DNA from 2 places in the Actinotalea sp. genome. Region 2 is predicted to be linked to the other one. Evidence: riboswitches for the same ligand, from Rfam matches in the RefSeq annotation. Region 2 holds a riboswitch; the other holds the start of a gene.
What was found. Region 2 has a riboswitch for ZMP and ZTP ahead of glyA (serine hydroxymethyltransferase). Riboswitches for the same ligand answer to the same signal wherever they lie in the genome.
Positions count from the first base shown of each region.

Region 1: another riboswitch for ZMP and ZTP. It lies ahead of purH (bifunctional phosphoribosylaminoimidazolecarboxamide formyltransferase/IMP cyclohydrolase); the one in region 2 lies ahead of glyA (serine hydroxymethyltransferase).

Region 1 covers NZ_DAORSQ010000039.1:13,233-22,172, forward strand. The annotation lists gene PKY62_RS06225 (cell division protein PerM) at 1-415, shown strand, start outside; gene PKY62_RS06230 (hypothetical protein) at 443-970, opposite strand; gene purN (phosphoribosylglycinamide formyltransferase) at 1,127-1,747, shown strand; ZMP/ZTP riboswitch at 2,217-2,305, shown strand; gene purH (bifunctional phosphoribosylaminoimidazolecarboxamide formyltransferase/IMP cyclohydrolase) at 2,390-4,021, shown strand; gene PKY62_RS06245 (GNAT family N-acetyltransferase) at 4,057-4,623, opposite strand; gene PKY62_RS06250 (TetR/AcrR family transcriptional regulator) at 4,667-5,374, opposite strand; gene PKY62_RS06255 (DUF4386 domain-containing protein) at 5,472-6,242, shown strand; gene PKY62_RS06260 (FAD-dependent oxidoreductase) at 6,279-7,598, opposite strand; gene PKY62_RS06265 (DUF3017 domain-containing protein) at 7,623-7,886, shown strand; gene PKY62_RS06270 (MIP/aquaporin family protein) at 7,942-8,874, opposite strand.
Region 2 covers NZ_DAORSQ010000002.1:7,825-16,764, reverse strand. The annotation lists gene PKY62_RS00465 (bifunctional methylenetetrahydrofolate dehydrogenase/methenyltetrahydrofolate cyclohydrolase) at 1-197, opposite strand, end outside; gene glyA (serine hydroxymethyltransferase) at 194-1,471, opposite strand; ZMP/ZTP riboswitch at 1,542-1,639, opposite strand; gene PKY62_RS00455 (GNAT family N-acetyltransferase) at 1,664-2,203, opposite strand; gene purU (formyltetrahydrofolate deformylase) at 2,308-3,183, shown strand; gene PKY62_RS00445 (sugar ABC transporter permease) at 3,286-4,518, opposite strand; gene PKY62_RS00440 (ATP-binding cassette domain-containing protein) at 4,515-5,291, opposite strand; gene PKY62_RS00435 (sugar ABC transporter substrate-binding protein) at 5,288-6,346, opposite strand; gene PKY62_RS00430 (ROK family transcriptional regulator) at 6,343-7,533, opposite strand; gene PKY62_RS00425 (ABC transporter substrate-binding protein) at 7,632-8,903, shown strand; gene pulA (pullulanase-type alpha-1,6-glucosidase) at 8,911-8,940, opposite strand, start outside.

The DNA.
Region 1 (8,940 bases), on a different contig from region 2:
CCCGCTGCCGGCGCTCCCGCTGCTCGGCGCGCTGCCTCCCGAGGGCGCCGAGGGCGGCGCGGCACGCTGGGCGCCCCTGCTCGTGGTGCTCTGCGGCGCGCTGGCCGGCTGGTGGCTGCATCGCACGCTGCGCACGTCGCGCGTCTGGGAGGCGCCGCTCGCAGCCCTGCTCGCCGGCGTCACGGCGGGCACCCTGGCCGCGGTCGCCACGGCGCTGTCGGGCGGCTCGGCCGGGCCGGGGCGACTTGCCGTCGTCGGCGGGTCGGTGGCGCTCGTGGGACTCGCCGTCGCCGGGCTGGTGCTCGCCGGGGCCTTCCTCGTCGCGGTGCCGGGCGACCCGGTGGTCCGCGGGGGCGTGCGCCGCGCGTCCCGGTCGGCCTGGGCCGCGATCCGTGGGACGACGTCGCACGGCTGACCGGCCGCGGGCCGACCGGCGGGTCCGTCATCCCCCCGCGGGCGGGGTGGTGTCCAGGCGGTCGCGCAGGGCGTCGTCGAACTGGGTCTGGCAGGCCTGGGTGGCCGAGATCGTCAGGGCGTCGCGCTGGCACTCCTGCAGCTGCATCTGGAGCGGCCACAGTGCCAGCGCGGTGGTCAACGACAGCGCGAGCAGCGCCGCGAGCCCGAGCCCCACGCCCAGGGCCGGTGCCAGCGTGCCGCGCACCCGGAGCCGGATGACGGTGACCATCGCGCGCACCCCGACCACGAGGGCAGCCAGCGTGAGGACGAGGGCGATGACCTGCCACGGCAGGAGGAGGCTCGACGTGGCCAGCGCGGCGAGCAGCAGCAGCGCGAAGTGCAGCACCTGGCGGGTGGCCGCACGCAGTGCCACCGGGTCCGGCGGCGGGGGGTCGGGCGTCGGGGGGCGGTCGGGGTGCCGGGCGGGCTCGTGCCGGTGCGCGTCCTCCGGGCGGTCGACCGGTCGTGGCGCACCGTCGCGACCGCGCTGCGGCGGTGCGTAGGGGTTGGTCACGGTGCTCCTCGGGTCCAGCGGGCTGCGCGCCGCGTCGTCGCCAGTGTCCCACCCCGGACCGTCGGTGCCCCCGTCGCGGCCACGGGCTAGGGTCGGCCCGTGCCCGCCTCGCCGCCCTCGCCCGACGCCCAGCCGCCCCGCCCACGGCCCGCCGTCGTGCCCAGCCCGGCGCGCGTCGTCGTGCTGCTCTCCGGCGCCGGCTCCACCCTCGCCGCTCTCCTCGCGGCCCAGGCCGCGCCGGGATTCCCGGCCCGCGTGGTCGCCGTCGTGAGCGACACCCCGGCGGCCGGCGGGCTCGAGGTGGCCCGCGGCGCCGGCGTGCCCACGGTCGTCGTCGCGCCCGGCGACTTCGCAGACCGCGCGGTGTGGGACGCGGCGCTCGCGCAGGCCGTGGGCGTCGTCGACCCCGCGTGGGTGGTCTGCGCCGGCTTCATGCGGATCCTCGGCCCGGCCTTCCTCGCCCGGCACGGCGGCCGTGTGCTCAACACCCACCCGGCCCTGCTGCCGTCCTTCCCCGGCGCCCATGCGGTGCGCGACGCCCTGGCGCACGGCGTGCGGGTCACGGGCTGCACGGTCCACCTGGTCGACGAGGGCGTCGACACCGGCCCGATCCTCGCGCAGGCCGCCGTCCAGGTGCACGACGGCGACGACGAGGCGGCGCTGCACAAGCGCATCAAGGTTGTCGAGCGCGACCTGCTCGTCGACGTCGTCGCACGGGCCGTGCGCGGCGGGATCGTCCTCGAGCACGGCCGCGCGCGGCTCGTCGACCCCGGCTGACCCCCCGCGGTCGGTCGGCCGAGGGCCCCCGTCGGTGTGTCCGACGGTTGGCTAGGGTGGCGAGGAGCCGGCACCGCCGCCGGTGACGAGCGCGGGGGGAGACATGGCCGATCCGACGGTCCTGGTACCGGCGTCGTTCGACCTCCTGTGGTCGGCGGGGCTCGTCGCCATCGGCATCGGGGCGGTGGTGGTCGTCGTCCTCGTCGTGCGCAGCACCGGCCGCCTCGTCCGGCACGGGATCGACCCGACGACGGTGGACGCCGAGCTGGCCGCGCGCCTGCTGCAGAGCCAGGCGCTCGCACCGGCCCGGGGGGGGCACGGGGGCAGCGGCCGCGGTCCGCAGCGTCGAGGAGCGGCTCGCCGAGCTCGACGCGCTGCACGCCCGCGGCGTGATCAGCGAGGACGAGCGGGCCGCGGCCAGGGCGCGGGTCCTGGCGGACCTCTGAGCCGGCCAGCCCTCGGCTAGACTCGCCCCGGCCGTGACTGGCGTGAGGTGGGTCCAACCACCGGGGAGCGGCCGCAGTTCCCTGCCGTGCACCGTCCGCCTGGGTGCCTGGGTGCCGACCGAGCCCCCGCGGGCACCGCGTGGGCTGTGCCGCCCCAGCACGAGCACGCACGAGCACGCACGAGCCAGGAGATGTCATGACGTCGAGCCAGCCGACCCCCGCCCCGATCGCCCCCGACGCGCGCCGCCCGATCCGTCGCGCGCTGCTCAGCGTCTACGACAAGACGGGCCTCGTCGGCCTCGCGACCGCGCTGCACGGTGCGGGCGTGGAGCTCGTCTCCACCGGCTCCACCGCCGCCACGATCGCCGCCGCCGGGGTGCCCGTCACGCCCGTCGAGCAGCTGACGGGCTTCCCCGAGTGCCTCGAGGGCAGGGTCAAGACGCTGCACCCGCACGTGCACGCCGGGATCCTCGCGGACCTGCGCAAGCCCGACCACGCCGCGCAGCTCGCCGAGCTGGGCGTCGAGCCGTTCGAGCTCGTCGTCGTCAACCTCTACCCGTTCGCCGCGACCGTCGCCTCGGGCGCCGGCCAGGACGAGGTCGTCGAGCAGATCGACATCGGCGGGCCGTCGATGGTCCGCGCCGCGGCCAAGAACCACCCCAGCGTCGCCGTCGTCGTGGACCCCGCGGGGTACGACGGCGTCGTCGCTGCCGTCGCGCAGGGTGGGTTCACGCTCGACCAGCGCCGGGCGCTCGCCGCGGCGGCGTTCGTGCACACGGCAACCTACGACGTCGCCGTCGCGTCCTGGATGGGCAACGTGCTGGCGCCGACCGACGCCGTCGACGGCGTCTCGACCGGCTTCCCGGCGTGGGTGGGCGGCACGTGGGACCGCACGGCCGTGCTGCGCTACGGCGAGAACCCGCACCAGAGCGCCGCGCTCTACACGAACGGCTACCGGCCCTCCGGCCTCGCCACGGCCACCCAGCTGCACGGCAAGGAGATGAGCTACAACAACTACGTCGACGCCGACGCCGCCTGGCGCGCCGCGCACGACCACGACGCCCCCGCCGTCGCGATCATCAAGCACGCCAACCCGTGCGGCATCGCCGTGGGTGTCGACGTCGCCCAGGCGCACGCCCGGGCCCACGCGTGCGACCCGGTCTCGGCGTTCGGCGGCGTCATCGCGACCAACCGGCCGCTGAGCGTCGCGGCGGCCGAGCAGATCGCGCCGGTCTTCACCGAGGTGGTCCTGGCACCCGACTTCGAGCCCGGCGCCCTCGAGGTGCTCGCCGCGAAGAAGAACGTCCGCGTGCTGCGGGTCGCCGCACCCACGGCCTCCGGCGTGGAGATGCGCCCCATCAGCGGCGGGATGCTGCTGCAGCAGCGCGACGGGATCGACGCCGTGGTCGACGGCGGCGGCGACGCGGCGGCGGCATGGACCCTGGCCTCGGGCGAGCCGGCCGACGCCGCGACGCTGGCGGACCTCGCGTTCGCCTGGCGCGCGGTGCGCGCCGTGAAGTCCAACGCGATCCTCCTGGCGCACGACGGCGCCTCGGTCGGCGTGGGCATGGGCCAGGTGAACCGGGTCGACTCCTGCCGGCTCGCGGTCGAGCGGGCCAACACGGGCGACGTCGAGCGGGCGCGCGGTGCGGTCGCGGCGTCGGACGCCTTCTTCCCGTTCGCCGACGGCCTGCAGGTGCTGCTCGACGCGGGGGTGCGGGCCGTCGTCCAGCCGGGCGGGTCCGTGCGGGACGCCGAGGTGGTGGCGGCCGCCCAGGCCGCCGGCGTGACGATGTACCTCACGGGCACGCGGCACTTCGCCCACTGAGGGCGGTGCAGATCGGGCCCAGCAGTCCGCACGGGTCAGTCGGACGACAGCTCCCTGCGCATGATCCAGCGCTCGCGGTGCCCGCTGTGGGCGGTGGTGGGGCCCGCCCGGTGGAACCCGTGGGCCTCGAACAGCTCGACCGTCCCGACGTACCCGGAGATGACGTCGACCCTGGTTCCGGCACTCTCGACGGGGTAGCCCTCGATCACCTCGGCGCCGTGCGCGGCGGCGTGCCCGACGGCGGCGTCGAGCAGCACGTGCATGAGCCCGCGACCGCGATGGCCGGGTCGCACGACGAAGCAGACGGCGCTCCAGGCGTCGCGGTCGTCGAGGAACGGGATGGTGCGCGAGGCCATCAGCCGGCGGTACGTGCTGCGGGGGGCGACGGAGCACCAGCCCGCGACGTCGCCGTCGACGTACGCGAGGACGCCTGGACCCGGCTCTGCGGCGCACAGGCCACGCAGGAAGGCCGGGCGCTCGAGGTTGGGCACGCGGGAGTCGCGGTAGCTCATGCACCAGCAGCCGCCGGCGTCGGGCCGCTTCGTCCCGACGACCGCGGCGACGTCGTCGAAGCGCCCGACGGCGGAGCGGGTCTCGGTCATCGCCCCACGCTAGCCAGCCGCTCGGCGTGCCGCAGGCCGGGTCTCAGCGCGGCGCGCGATCCGCGCCGTCCGCCGCGGCCCGGTGCAGCCCGTCGAGGAGCAGGTCGAGGGTGAACTCGAACTCGTCCTGGCTGTCGCACCAGCCGAGCGGGTCCTCCTCGTGGTCGTGCACCTCGGCCGCGACCATCGCGGTGAGGTGGGGCAGCGCGGCGGCCATCGCGACGAGCTCGGCCTCGGCGGCCTCCTCGTCCATCGTGCCGCCGTCGGCAGCGGGGGTGAACAGCTCCTGGGTGAAGCCCAGCACCATCGTGCCGAGCGCGTGGATGCCACGGTGGGCGAGGTGGTAGCTGAGGCCCCCGGTGACCATGGTCGCGAGGATCGCCTCGTAGTACGCGTACAGGCCAGGCGGAAGGCTCGCGCGGGTGCCGAGCAGCCCGGGTGCCCAGCGGTGACGCACCATGACCTCGCGGGCGGCGAGGCAGCGGTGCCGCAGGGCGGAGCGCCAGTCGTCGTCCCGCGCGGCGCGAGCGTCGACCGCCGCGGTGATCTCACCGAGCACGGCCTCGGCGAGCCCGTCGAGGAGCCCTTCCTTGCCCGGAACGTGGTGGTAGAGCGACATCGCCTCGACGCCGACGTCGGTGGCCAGCCGGCGCATGGTGACCGCCGGCAGGCCCTCGTCGTCGGCCAGCCGCATCGCGGCCGCCAGCACGCGCTCGCGGCTCAGGGGCGTGCGTACCGCGCGTTCGGTCATCGGCGTCTCCTCTTCCCCTCTTGCGCTACCTTACAACGTATGGCAGCCTTACGGCGTAAGAGATCCTTACGCCGTAAGGTCACGACAGGAGAGCGACATGACCACCTCGACCACCACCCACGTCCCTGCCACCGACGTCACCGACGTCACCGACGCAGCGGTCGCCGCAGCCATCGGGCAGCAGCCGGTCACCCCGGAGCTCGTCCGCACGGCGCGCACGACCGGGCTGCTCTACCTCGGCCTGGCCGTCACCGGCATGCTGAGCTTCCTCATGATCCGCAACCAGGTCTTCGTCGCCGACGACCCGGCGCAGACGCTGGCGAACCTGGTGGAGCAGCCATGGCTCGCGCGCGCCGGCATCGCCGTCGAGCTGGGCGTCGTGCTGACCCAGGCCCTGGTCGCGGTGTGGTTCTACCGCCTGTTCCGCAGCGTCAGCTCCGTCGCCGCCGGGGCGATCGCCGCGTTCGGCCTGGTCAACGCGGTGGCGATCCTGGGCAGCGCCGCGCTCCTCGCCACGGCGCTCGACGTCGGCGCGGACCCCGCGCTGGCCGCGGCTGGCGGGGCCGCCGCGACCACCCAGCTGCTGTACGTCATCAGCGGTCACCTCTGGGCGGCCGGCGGACTGTTCTTCGGTCTGTGGCTCATCCCGATGGGCTGGCTGGCGTGGCGGTCCGGCTGGATGCCGAGCCTCCTGGGCCGGGTGCTGATGGTCGGGGGCGTCGGCTACGTCGCCTCGTCCTTCGCCGGCTACCTGATCCCCGACGCGGGCGTCGTCAGCGACCTGCTGACCGCGCCGGCGACGGTCGGCGAGCTGTGGATGGTGGGCTACCTCTGCCTCCTCGGCGTGCGTCGCCACGGCGCGCGCTGAGCGGTCGGATGGCGGGGCGACGGGGCGGTCGCCGGCTCAGCGCAGCGGCCGGTCCGGGTCGGCCGCCGCCGTGCGGTCCACCCGGGGCAGGGCAGGGCCGGCGAGCAGCCGTCGCGCCGCACCGACGTCGCGGGGCCGGTCGACGGCGAGCACCGCGGTCAGCTCGTCGGTCCCGGGGGTGAACCACAGGGCCGACCAGCCGGTGCCGGCGGGGTCGCCGCGCAGGACGAGGTCGCCCGCCTCGCCCGGCACCCCGAGCAGCCCGAGGTCGTGACCCAGCTGCGTCGAGAAGACGTAGGGGGTGGGGTCCGACGAGGTCGCGGGGGCGGCGTCGGCACCGGGCGCACGGCCGCGGCCGGCGGGCTGCCCGTCCGGTGCCGCGCCCAGCGGGCCGGCGAGCAGCGCGGCGACGGCGACGGCCGGCCCGCGCAGGGCGCCGTCCCAGTGGCCGCCGGGCACGGGACCGTGGCGCGGCGAGGAGCGCAGGGCCAGGTCGCCGACCGCCGCCACGCGGCCGTGGGTCCCTGGCACGAGGTACGCGGGCCCGACGGCGATCGAGCCGTCTGGCTCGAGCGGCAGGGCCCCGACCAGCCAGCCGGAGGCGGGCCGCGCTCCGACGGCGACCAGCACCACGTCGGCGTCGACGACCTCGCCGTCGCCGAGCGTGACGGTCCCGCCGAGCCCGGTCGCCGCACCGGGCCCGCCCGTTCCAGCGACCTCGACCACCCGCACGCCGGTCAGCAGCCGCACCCCCGCAGCCGCGTACCAGGGCCGGGTCAGCCCCCCGACCGTCGCCCCCAGCGCCCCCGCGAGCGGGGCGTCGGCGGCCTCGACCACGGTCACGTCGACCCCGGCGCGCGCCGCGACCCCGGCCACCTCCGCACCCACCCAGCCGGCCCCGACCACCACCAGGCGCGTCCTGGGCCGCAGCGCGGCGCGCAGCCGGGCGGCGTCGTCGTGCGTGTGCAGGGTCGTGCCCCGCCACCCGTCGGGCAGCACGGGCCGCGAACCCGTCGCCAGCACCACCGCGTCGGCCCTGATCTCGCCGCCCGCGGTGCGGACCACGACGCCGTGGGGGCCGGTGGCCAGGCCGGTCGCGGGTTCGCCGAGCCGGACGTCGTCTGCGGCCGTCTGGTCCGTGCCGAGCTCCTCGCCCAGCCACGCGGGGGAGGTCCGGGTGAACAGCTCCTTCGAGAGGGGCGGCCGGTCGTACGGCTCGACACCCTCGGCCCCCAGCAGGGTGATCCGGCCCGCGAACCCCTGGGAGCGGGCCGCCGCGACGGCCTGCGCGCCGGCCAGACCGGCGCCCACCACCACGAGGTGGCGCGGTGCCGTGGGGGTCCGGTCGGCGCTCACGGCCTCACGGTAGTCTCACGGACCGTGACGTTCGAAGGGCACCACGCACCCGCGCTGTGGCTGGTCGTCGCCCTCATCGCGGTCGTCACGGCCGTCGGGACCCTGGTCGACGTCCAGCTCGGGGCCGTCCTGCTCGCCGCGACCCTCGCGGGCGCCGCGGCAGCGCGCCTGGTGCTACGGGGCCGCCGGCCCGAGGGGGTCGCCGTCCGGTCGACGTGGGCCGACGTGACGGTGCTCACCGCGCTCGCGGTCGGGATCGGCGTGCTCGCCACCAGCCCGGGCGTCTGAGCCCGCCCGCTCGAGCGCCGGACGCGCGACCGGTCGGCCGCGCGCCCGGTCACCGTCAGCGGACGACGACGCTCTCGGTCTCGCCGTCGAGGACGATCTCGAGCGGCTCCGTCACGGTCCGCCCGAAGGCCAGGACGGCCAGGCCGACGGCGGCCCCGCCCAGCAGCGCGGCCAGCCAGAACCCCCACAGCTGGGTCAGCGCGAGGGTGTCCGAGCCCGCGCTGAGCAGCGCGACGGCCGTGGCGCGGGCCGGGTTGAGCGCGGCGTTGGTCACGGGGCCGGCGACGAGCAGCATCGAGGCGTAGGTCAGGCCGATCGCGACGGCGCCGCTGCGGCGGGCCGAGGTGCCGAGGACGACGGCGACGAGCAGGGCGGTCGCCAGCGCCTCGACGAGCAGGGCCGCGGCCAGGCCGAAGGTCACGCTGCCGCTCGACAGGACGGACAGCGGCGAGCCCGCGCCCCAGCCGTTGGCGGTGATCGCCAGGAAGTCGGCGGCGGTCGCCTCGGGGTTGACCGTGTCGACCAGGCCCGGCAGGGCCGCCGGCACGGTGACGAAGAGCACGGCCACGGCGAGCACGGCGCCGAGCACCTGGGCGACGACGTAGAGCAGCGCGTCGAGCCACGCGGTCCGGCCGGTCAGGGCCGCTGCGAGCGTCACGGCCGGGTTGAAGTGCGCGCCCGACACCCGCCCGAACGTCGCGGTGAGCCCGGCGAGCGCCGCCCCGCCGGCGAGGGCGACGCCCACGGCGCCGGCCCCGGACAGGCCCGTGTAGAGCAGGGTGCCGACCACGGCGAGCACGATCCCCAGGGTGCCGACGACCTCGGCGCCCACGCGCGTGAGCAGGCCGTGCTCGGGCGCGGGCGGGCCGGCGACGAGCGCGATCTCGTCGTAGCCGAGGAGGTCGTCCTCGATGACCTCGATGACCTCGACGGCCGACGGGTCGGGCCCGTCGAGCGACGGTGCGGGCGTGGGCTCGGTGCTGGACATGCGGGTCCCCTCTCGGCCGCGCCCGGTGCGCCGCCGTCGGGCATCATGCCACCGTCTCCTGTCGGC
Region 2 (8,940 bases):
CGGATCGACGCGATGCCCACCTCGGCGCAGTCGCGGTGCTTGCCCGCCACGTACGCCTGCGAGCCCGGGTCCTGGCCCACGAGCACCGTGCCGAGCCCCGGGGTGACGCCCCGCGCCCGGAGCACCACGACGCGCTCGGCCAGCTCGGCCTTGACCGCGGCGGCCGTGGCCGTCCCGTCGAGGATCCGTGCGGTCACTGCGCCAGGCCCGGGTAGAGCGGGAAGTCGTCCACGAGACGCGCGACGCGGGCGCGCAGGGCGTCCAGGTCCGCACCGCGGCCCGCGATGAGCGCCGTGGCGATGATGTCAGCGACCTCGGTGAACTCGGTGTCGCCGAACCCGCGGGTGGCCAGCGCCGGCGTGCCGATCCGCAGGCCGGACGTCACGCGGGGCGGGCGAGGGTCGAACGGCACCGCGTTGCGGTTGACGGTGATCCCTGCGGAGTGGAGCAGGTCCTCGGCCTGCTGGCCGTCGAGGTTCGAGGCCCGCAGGTCCACCAGCACGAGGTGCACGTCCGTGCCGCCCGTGAGCACCGAGACCCCCGCCGCGGCGACGTCGGGCGCGGACAGCCGCTCGGCGAGGATCCGCGCGCCGTCGAGCGTGCGCTGCTGGCGGGCCCTGAAGTCCTCGGTGCCCGCGATCTTGAAGGAGACCGCTTTGGCCGCGATGACGTGCATGAGCGGGCCGCCCTGCTGGCCCGGGAACACCGCGGAGTCGATCTTCTTGGCGTACTCCTCGCGGGACAGGATGAACCCGGAGCGCGGGCCGCCGATCGTCTTGTGGACGGTCGAGGAGACGACGTCGGCGTGCGGCACGGGGCTGGGGTGCAGCCCCGCTGCGACGAGGCCGGCGAAGTGCGCCATGTCCACCCAGAGCTTGGCGCCGACCTCGTCCGCGATGGAGCGGAAGGCCGCGAAGTCCAGGTGGCGCGGATAGGCGGACCAGCCGGCGATGATCACCTGCGGGCGGTGCTCGAGCGCCTGCCGGCGCACGACGTCCATGTCGACGAGGAACGTGTCGGGGTCCACCCCGTAGGCGCCGACCCCGTAGAGCCGACCCGAGAAGTTGATCTTCATGCCGTGCGTGAGGTGGCCGCCGTGCGCGAGCTCGAGGCCCAGGATGCGGTCGCCGGCGCTGATCAGCGCGTGCAGCACCGCGGCGTTCGCCGTGGCACCCGAGTGGGGCTGGACGTTGGCGTGCTCGGCGCCGAAGAGCTCCTTGGCGCGCGCGATCGCCAGGGTCTCGGCCACGTCGACCTGCTCGCAGCCGCCGTAGTAGCGCCTGCCCGGGTAGCCCTCGGCGTACTTGTTGGTGAGCACGGACCCCTGGGCCTGCAGGACGGCGCGCGGCACGAAGTTCTCGCTGGCGATCATCTCGAGCGTCCCGCGCTGGCGCGCGAGCTCGCCGTCCAGGACCGCGGAGATCTCCGGGTCCAGCTCGGCCAGGGACTGGTTCATCACGTCGGAGCTCATGGCTCTCCTCGCCTCAGCAGTGTGCGTGGGGACCCCGGATCTGTCCGGGCACGCACACGGTCGTGTGGTGACCCGGGGCCCAGGCGTACGACCCGAAGTCTGCTGCGGTGCCTCTCGGCCGTCGCTCCCCGGTGGTGACCCACCCGTTCGCCAGTCGCGACGGGGCAAGCCTAGCAAGCCCCGGCGACTGCCTCAGGCCTGGGGGGCTGCGACCTCGTCGACCTCGTCCGCGACGTCGTCGTCGTCCTCCGGCCCGTCGCCGAGGATCTTGCGCAGGTACGCGTAGGTCAGCGCGCCGGCCGCCTCGTCGTACTCGTGCTGGTAGCCGTGCTTGGTGTACATCGCCAGGTTCTGCAGCGAGTCGCGACCGGTGAAGACCCACACCTCGGACGTGTCCGGCGGCAGGTACGGCGGGACGCCCAGCAGCAGGCGCGTGCCGATGCCCATGTGCTGCAGGTCGGGGACCACCGCCAGCCGGCCGAGCGTGGCCTTGCTGCCCTCGATGCCCACCCGGATGGACCCGACGAGCCGGTGCCCGATCCAGGCGCCGAGGGTCACGACGGCCTCGTCGGCGAGGTCGGCCCGCAGCTCCTCGAGGGTCTGCGTCAGCGGGGGGATGTTCGGGTCCCCGTACAGCTGGGCCTCGGTGACGAACGCGGCCCTCCGCACCGTCAGCAGCTCGCCTGCCGCATCGTCGCCGACGACGTCGATCCTCACCTCAGGGGCGCTCATGGGTCCATGGTGGCACCCCGCGGCGCACCCGTGCGAGGGACGCCCCGCCGGCGAGACGCCGCGAGCGGGTGATCTTCCGGCCCGGACGAGTAGCCTCAGCCCTCGTGACCGACGCGACGACGGCGAACCCGCACGCCCCCACCCACTGGGTGCTGTCCCTGTCCTGCCCCGACCGGCCGGGCATCGTGCACGCCGTCGCCGGGCTCCTGGCGAGCCACGGCGGCAACATCACCGAGTCCCAGCAGTTCGGCGACCCGCTGTCCGGCCTGTTCTTCATGCGCGTGCAGGTCGAGTCCCTCGCATCCCGCGCGGAGCTGGACGAGGCGCTCGGGGCCCTGGCAGAGCAGTTCGACATGTCGTGGCAGCTCGACGTCGTCGGGCGCCGCATGCGCACGCTCGTCATGGTCTCCAGCGCGGCCCACTGCCTGCACGACCTGCTGTTCCGCCAGCAGTCCGAGGGGCTGCCGCTGGACATCGTCGCGGTGGTCTCCAACCACACGGCGCTGGCCGGCGTCGCGGAGTTCTACGGGATCGACTTCCACCACGTGCCGGTCACGCGGGACACCAAGTCCGCGGCCGAGGCGCGGCTGCTCGCGCTGGTCGACGAGCTCGACGTCGAGCTGGTGGTGCTGGCGCGCTACATGCAGATCCTCTCGGACGACCTGTGCCGCACGCTCACCGGCAAGGTCATCAACATCCACCACTCGTTCCTGCCCAGCTTCAAGGGGGCCCGCCCCTACGCCCAGGCGCACGACCGCGGCGTCAAGCTCATCGGCGCGACCGCGCACTACGTCACGGGCGACCTCGACGAGGGCCCGATCATCGAGCAGGACGTCGAGCGCGTGGACCACTCGCGCAAGGTCGAGGACCTCGTCGCGCTGGGCCAGGACGTCGAGCGCAGGGCGCTGGCCCGCGCGGTCCGCTGGCACGCCGAGCACCGCGTGCTGCTCGACGGGCGCCGCACCATCGTCTTCCGCTGACCCCTCCTCCGACCCGGTTCTCCGCGGTTCTCGGTCGCCAGACGACCGAGAACCGCCGAGAACCGGCGATCGGCCGCAGGGGCGAGCGGGGGACGTCGGCCCTCAGCGGGCCGGGCTCTGGCGGGTGCGGCGGGCCACCGAGTCCAGGGTCACCGCGAGCGCGAGCACCATGCCCGTGACGATGTAGCGCAACGACGCGTCGAGGTTGAGCAGGGTCAGCCCGCTGGAGATCGAGCCGATGACCAGCACCCCGAGCACCGCCGACCACGCGCTGCCGCGCCCACCGAACAGGCTGGTGCCGCCGATGACGGCCGCGGCGATCGCGGTGAGGTTGGTGTCCGAGCCGCCGGTGCCCTGGTTGGCCGCGGCCAGCCGGCCCACCGAGAGCACCCCGCCGAGGGCTGCCAGTGCCGCGCACGCGACGAAGACGCTGACGTACACGCGGCGCACCGCGAAGCCCGCCCGGTGCGCCGAGCCGACGTTGGACCCCACGGCCCGCACCGAGCGTCCCCACCGCGTGCGCCGCAGCAGCAGGTCCGCGGCGACCACGAGCGCGATGAACAGCGCGAACGACGCGCCGATCCCGCGGTCGAGGTTGAGGTACCACGTGGGCACCAGGAGCGCGACGGCGAGCAGACCGGTGCGCAGCCCGACGGCGGCGAGCGTCGCGGCGGGCAGGTCGACCGCCTCGCGCCGGTGCCGCTCGACCAGGCGCGCCGCGGCGTAGGCGGCGAGCACCAGCCCGACGACGCCGTACGCGACCGCGTCGGGCAGGAAGGACTGCTGGGAGAACCGCACGAGCCACGACTCGTACGGCAGCGTGATCGACCCGGTGCTGCCGAGCACGCGGACCTGCAGGCCGAGCACCACGAGCAGCCCCGCAAGGGTGAGCACGAAGCTCGGCACGCCCAGCCGCGTGAAGAGCCAGCCGTAGACCCCGCCGACAGCCGCGCCCAGCACGACGGCGGCGAGGACGGCGACCGCGAGCGGCCAGCCCTGCTGCACCGAGCCCACCGCCACGACGGCAGCAGCGAGCCCGCTCACCGCGCCGACCGACAGGTCGATCTGCCCCACGAGCAGCACGAGCACGATGCCCAGGGTGATCACCCCGGTGGTCGCCGACTGCAGGGTGAGGTTGACGAGGTTGTCGGCCGACAGGAAGTTGGGGTTGGCCGCCTGGAACACCAGCGCGAGCACGCCCAGGGCGACGACCACCGGCGCGGAGCCGAGGTCCCGGTCCCGCCAGCGGCCCCACGGCGTGCCGCCGTGCCGCCACGAGGCCTGCTCGCGCACCGCACGGTCCCCGCCGGCGGGCATCGGGTCACCCAGGTTCATGACGACTCCCCTCGGTGACGCTCGGGTCGGGACGGGCCGGCACCGGTGATGGCCGCGATGATGTCCTCGTAGCTGGCGAGGTTGGCGTCGAAGTCGCCGTTGACCCGCCCGCGGCGCAGCACGACGACGCGGTCCGCGACCGCCTGGACGTCGCTCATGTTGTGGCTCACCATGACCACGCCGTAGCCGCTGTCGCGCACGCGCTCGACGAGGTTGAGCACCTCGGCGGTCTGGGTCACCCCGAGGGCCGCCGTCGGCTCGTCCAGGACGAGCACCCTGGGCTCGCCGAGCAGGGCACGGGCGATCGCGACCGCCTGGCGCTGCCCGCCGGAGAGCGTGGCGACGGGTGCCCGCACCGACGGCACGCGCACCGCGAGCTGGGCCAGGAGGTGCCAGGCCTCGCGCTCCATCGCGACCTCGTCCAGGGCCGGCCCGCGGCGCAGCTCCTGCCCGAGGAAGAGGTTCTCCACGACGTCGAGGTCCTCGCACAGGGCGAGGTCCTGGAACACGGTCGCGATCCCCAGGCCGCGGGCCAGGCCGGGCGACGTGAGCTGCATCTCGCGACCCTCGACCACCACCTCGCCCGCGTCGGGCACCAGCACGCCGGCGAGCACGCCGACGAGCGTCGACTTGCCCGCCCCGTTGTCCCCGACCACCGCGACCACCTCGCGCGCGTGCACGTCGAGGTCGACGTCCACGAGCGCGCGCACGGCCCCGAAGCTGTGGGTGATCCCGCGCAGCGAGATCACCGGTGCCGGTCCTGCCTCGTTCATCCCTGATCCTCCGTCCCGACCAGGCCGAGCTCACGGCAGGCCGCCGTGTACGGCTCCACGCAGATCTCGGCGGCGCTGTGCACGCCGCCGCCGACGATCACCTCGGCGACCCGCTCGCGGGTCACCGCCACCGGGGCGAGCAGCACCGAGGGGATGCCCTGGACCTCGACGGTCGCCGCGGGCACCTCCCCGCGCAGGATCCGCACCGACAGCTCCGCCGCGGTGCGCGCCTGCTGGCTGATCGCCTTGTAGACGGTCATGTACTGGTCCCCCGCGACGATCCGCTGGATCGCCGCGAGCTCGGCGTCCTGCCCCGTCACGGGCGGCACCGGGTCGAGCCCGGCGGCGCGCATCGCGGAGATCGCGCCGCCCGCCGTGCCGTCGTTCGCGGCGTAGACGCCGACCACGCGCCCGGCGAACTGGGTGAGCTGGCCCTGCACCCACTCCTGGGCCTTGTCCGGGCTCCAGTCGGGTGTCTCGTGCTCCGCCAGGACCGTCAGCCCCGAGCCCTCCAGGGCGCTGGCCAGGCCCGTGCGCAGGCCCGCGACGTTGGGGTCGGTGCTCGCTCCCTGGACCACGAGGATGCCCTCGCCGGGCTCGGTGGGCCCGACGGCGGCGACGAGCGCCTGCCCCTGGAGCTGTCCGACGCGCACCGGGTCGTACGCCACGAAGAAGTCCAGCGGCGCGTCGGCGATGAACCGGTCGTACGCGATGACCGCGACCCCGCGCTCGGCGGCGGCGGTGACGATGCTCTGCGCCGCCGAGGCGTCGACGGCGCCCAGGACGAGCACCTGGGCGCCCTGGGTGAGCGCGGACTCGGCCTGCTGCTGCTGGCGCGCGGCGTCCTGCCCCGCGTTGGCGTAGAGCACGCGGCACTCGGCGCACCGCTCGGCGACGACCTCCTCGAAGACGGGCCGGTCGATCCCCTCGTACCGGCTGGTCTTCGACTCGGGCAGCAGCAGCGCGATGGTGGGCGCCTGGCTGTCGGCCGGGACGGCGCACGCGGCGAGCGCGAGCACCGTCGCGGCCGTGAGCAGCGTCAGCAGGCGTCTCATGCCCCTCCCCTCGCCCCGTGCGGGGCCCCGACCTCGTAGGTGTCCAGCGCGAGCACCAGCGCCCCCCGCATCTCCGACTGCCCGCCGAAGGCGGCGGCCTCGACCGGCACCGGGCCGGCGTCCGTGACGAGCACGCGCGCGTGCAGCGCCGTGCGCACCGGGTCGAGCAGCAGCTCACCCGCGAGCGCAAGGTCACCGCCGACGACGACGACCTCCGGGTCCAGCAGCGTGCACACGGTCGCGGCGACGCGCCCCAGCCGCTCGCCGGCCTCCGCGATGACGGCCCGGCACGCCGTGTCCCCGACCATCGCCTGCCCGACGACGTCGCGCAGCGTGAGGTGGCCGTGGGTCGGGGCGAGCCGCGCGAGCAGGTGCGCTGCGCCGATGAGCGTCTCGAGGCAGCCGCGGCTGCCGCAGCGGCAGGGCTCACCGTCCTCCTCGACCACGAGGTGCCCGAGCTCGCCTGCCGCTCCGCTGCGCCCGCGGAACACCTGCCCACCGAGCACCAGGCCGAGCCCGACGCCGTGCGAGACGCGCAGGTAGGCGACGTGCTGCCGGCCGCGGGCAGCACCGAGCCGGGCCTCGGCCAGCGCTCCGAGGTTGGCGTCGTTGTCGACGACCACGGGGATGCCGAGCCGCCGCCCGAGCACGTCGGGGATCACCACGCCGCCCCAGCCGCGCAGGATGCCGCCGGCCGAGACCTGCCCGGTGCTGACGTCGATCGGGGCGGGCAGGCCCACGCCCACGGCGAGCACCTCGGAGGGGGCTGCCCCCACGGTCTCGACCATCTCCTCGATCATCAGCGCGACCCGGTCGAGGCTGGAGTCCGCCCGGTGGCCCGGCGGGAGCGGGAGCCGCTGCTCCGCCACGACGCGGTGGGTGACGTCGGCCAGGGCCACGCGCAGCGAGCGCTCGGCCAGGTGGACCCCGGCGACGAGCCCCAGGTTGCGCGCGAGCGTGACCTCCTGCGCGCGGCGGCCCGAGCGCGACGTCGGCGCCGTGTGCAGCACCCCGGCGACCGTCAGCTCCTTGACGATGTTGGAGATGGTCGCGGCGGACAGTCCGGTGACCCCGGCGAGCTCGATCTGCGTGATGGACCCGCGCTGCTGGACCGCGCTCACGATCCTGGCCCTGTTGGCCTCGCGGAGCGACGTCTGGGATCCCGGCGTCGCCCGGTCCTTGGCCACACGCGAGGATAGCGCTCGCGGAGCCGACCTCCCGTGGGATGCTCACCCCCGGTGATCGTCGGGCGGGCATCGTGGCCGGCCGGGAGACGGAGGCGGGCGTGGGAGCAGCGGGGGGCCGGTGGGCCCGGTCGGCGCGTGCCGTGGGCGTCGTCGCCGCGCTGGGTGTCGGCCTCGCCGCGTGCTCTGCCGCACCCGCACCCGCCGAGCCCGCCGAGCAGCGCGTCGAGGTCTTCACCTGGTGGGCCAGCGGCTCGGAGAAGCTGGCCCTCGACGCCCTCGTGCGCGTGTTCGCGGAGCAGCACCCGCAGACCCGCTTCGTCGACGCGGCGGTGGCCGGCGGCGCCGGCTCGGCGGCCAAGGACGTCCTGGCCTCCCGGCTGGCCAACGACGACCCGCCGGACACCTTCCAGGTGCACGGCGGCGCGGAGCTCGCCGAGCACGTGGCCGCCGGTCGCCTGACGGACCTCGAGGACCTCTTCGCGGACCTCGACCTGGCGGCGGACCTGCCGGACGCCGTGCTCGACGCCGTGAGCGTCGACGGCGTGCCCTACGCCGTGCCCTCCAACCTGCACCGGGCCAACGTCCTGTGGGCCAACCCCCAGGTGCTCGCCGACGCGGGCCTCGACCCCGCGGCCGGGTACGCGACGTTCGACGACTGGCTGGCCGCGCTGGCCACGGTCCAGGCCAGTGGCCGCACCCCGCTCGCCGTGGCCTCGACGTGGACGCAGGTGCACCTGCTCGAGCAGGTGCTCCTCGCGCGGCTCGGGCCCGACGGGTACACGGGCCTGTGGGACGGGGGCACGGACCCCGGCTCGCTGGAGGTGACCGCTGCGCTGGCGGACTTCGCCCGGCTCATCGGGTACACCAACGACGACCGCGACGCCCTGGACTGGCAGGACGCAGCCCAGCGCGTCGCCGCCGGCCAGGCGGCGTTCACCGTCATGGGCGACTGGGCGTTCCCCGTCCTGGAGAGCGCTGGCGAGCACCCCACGTGGCGGCCGGTGCCCGGGACCGCTGGCACCTTCGACCTCGTCGTCGACGCGTTCACGCTGCCCGTCGGCGCGCCGAACCCGCAGACGGCCGAGCAGTGGCTGCGCACGGTCGCCTCGACCGACGCGCAGGTGGTCTTCGCCAACGCGAAGGGCGGGCTGCCGGCCACCACCGCCGCGAGCACGTCCGACCTCGGCACCTACCAGCGCGAGGCGCACTTCGCGTTCCGCGCCGATGCCGTCGTGCCGTCGCTCGCGCACGGCAGCGCGATCGGTCCTGCGGAGCTCGCGGCGCTGACCTCGGCCGTAGGCACCTTCACCCGCGGCGAGGCCAGCGTCGCCCAGCTCCAGGCCGCCCTGGTCGAGGCAGCGGGCGGCTGAGCGTGACCTAGCTGATCTGCGCTCCGTGCCCGCCGTG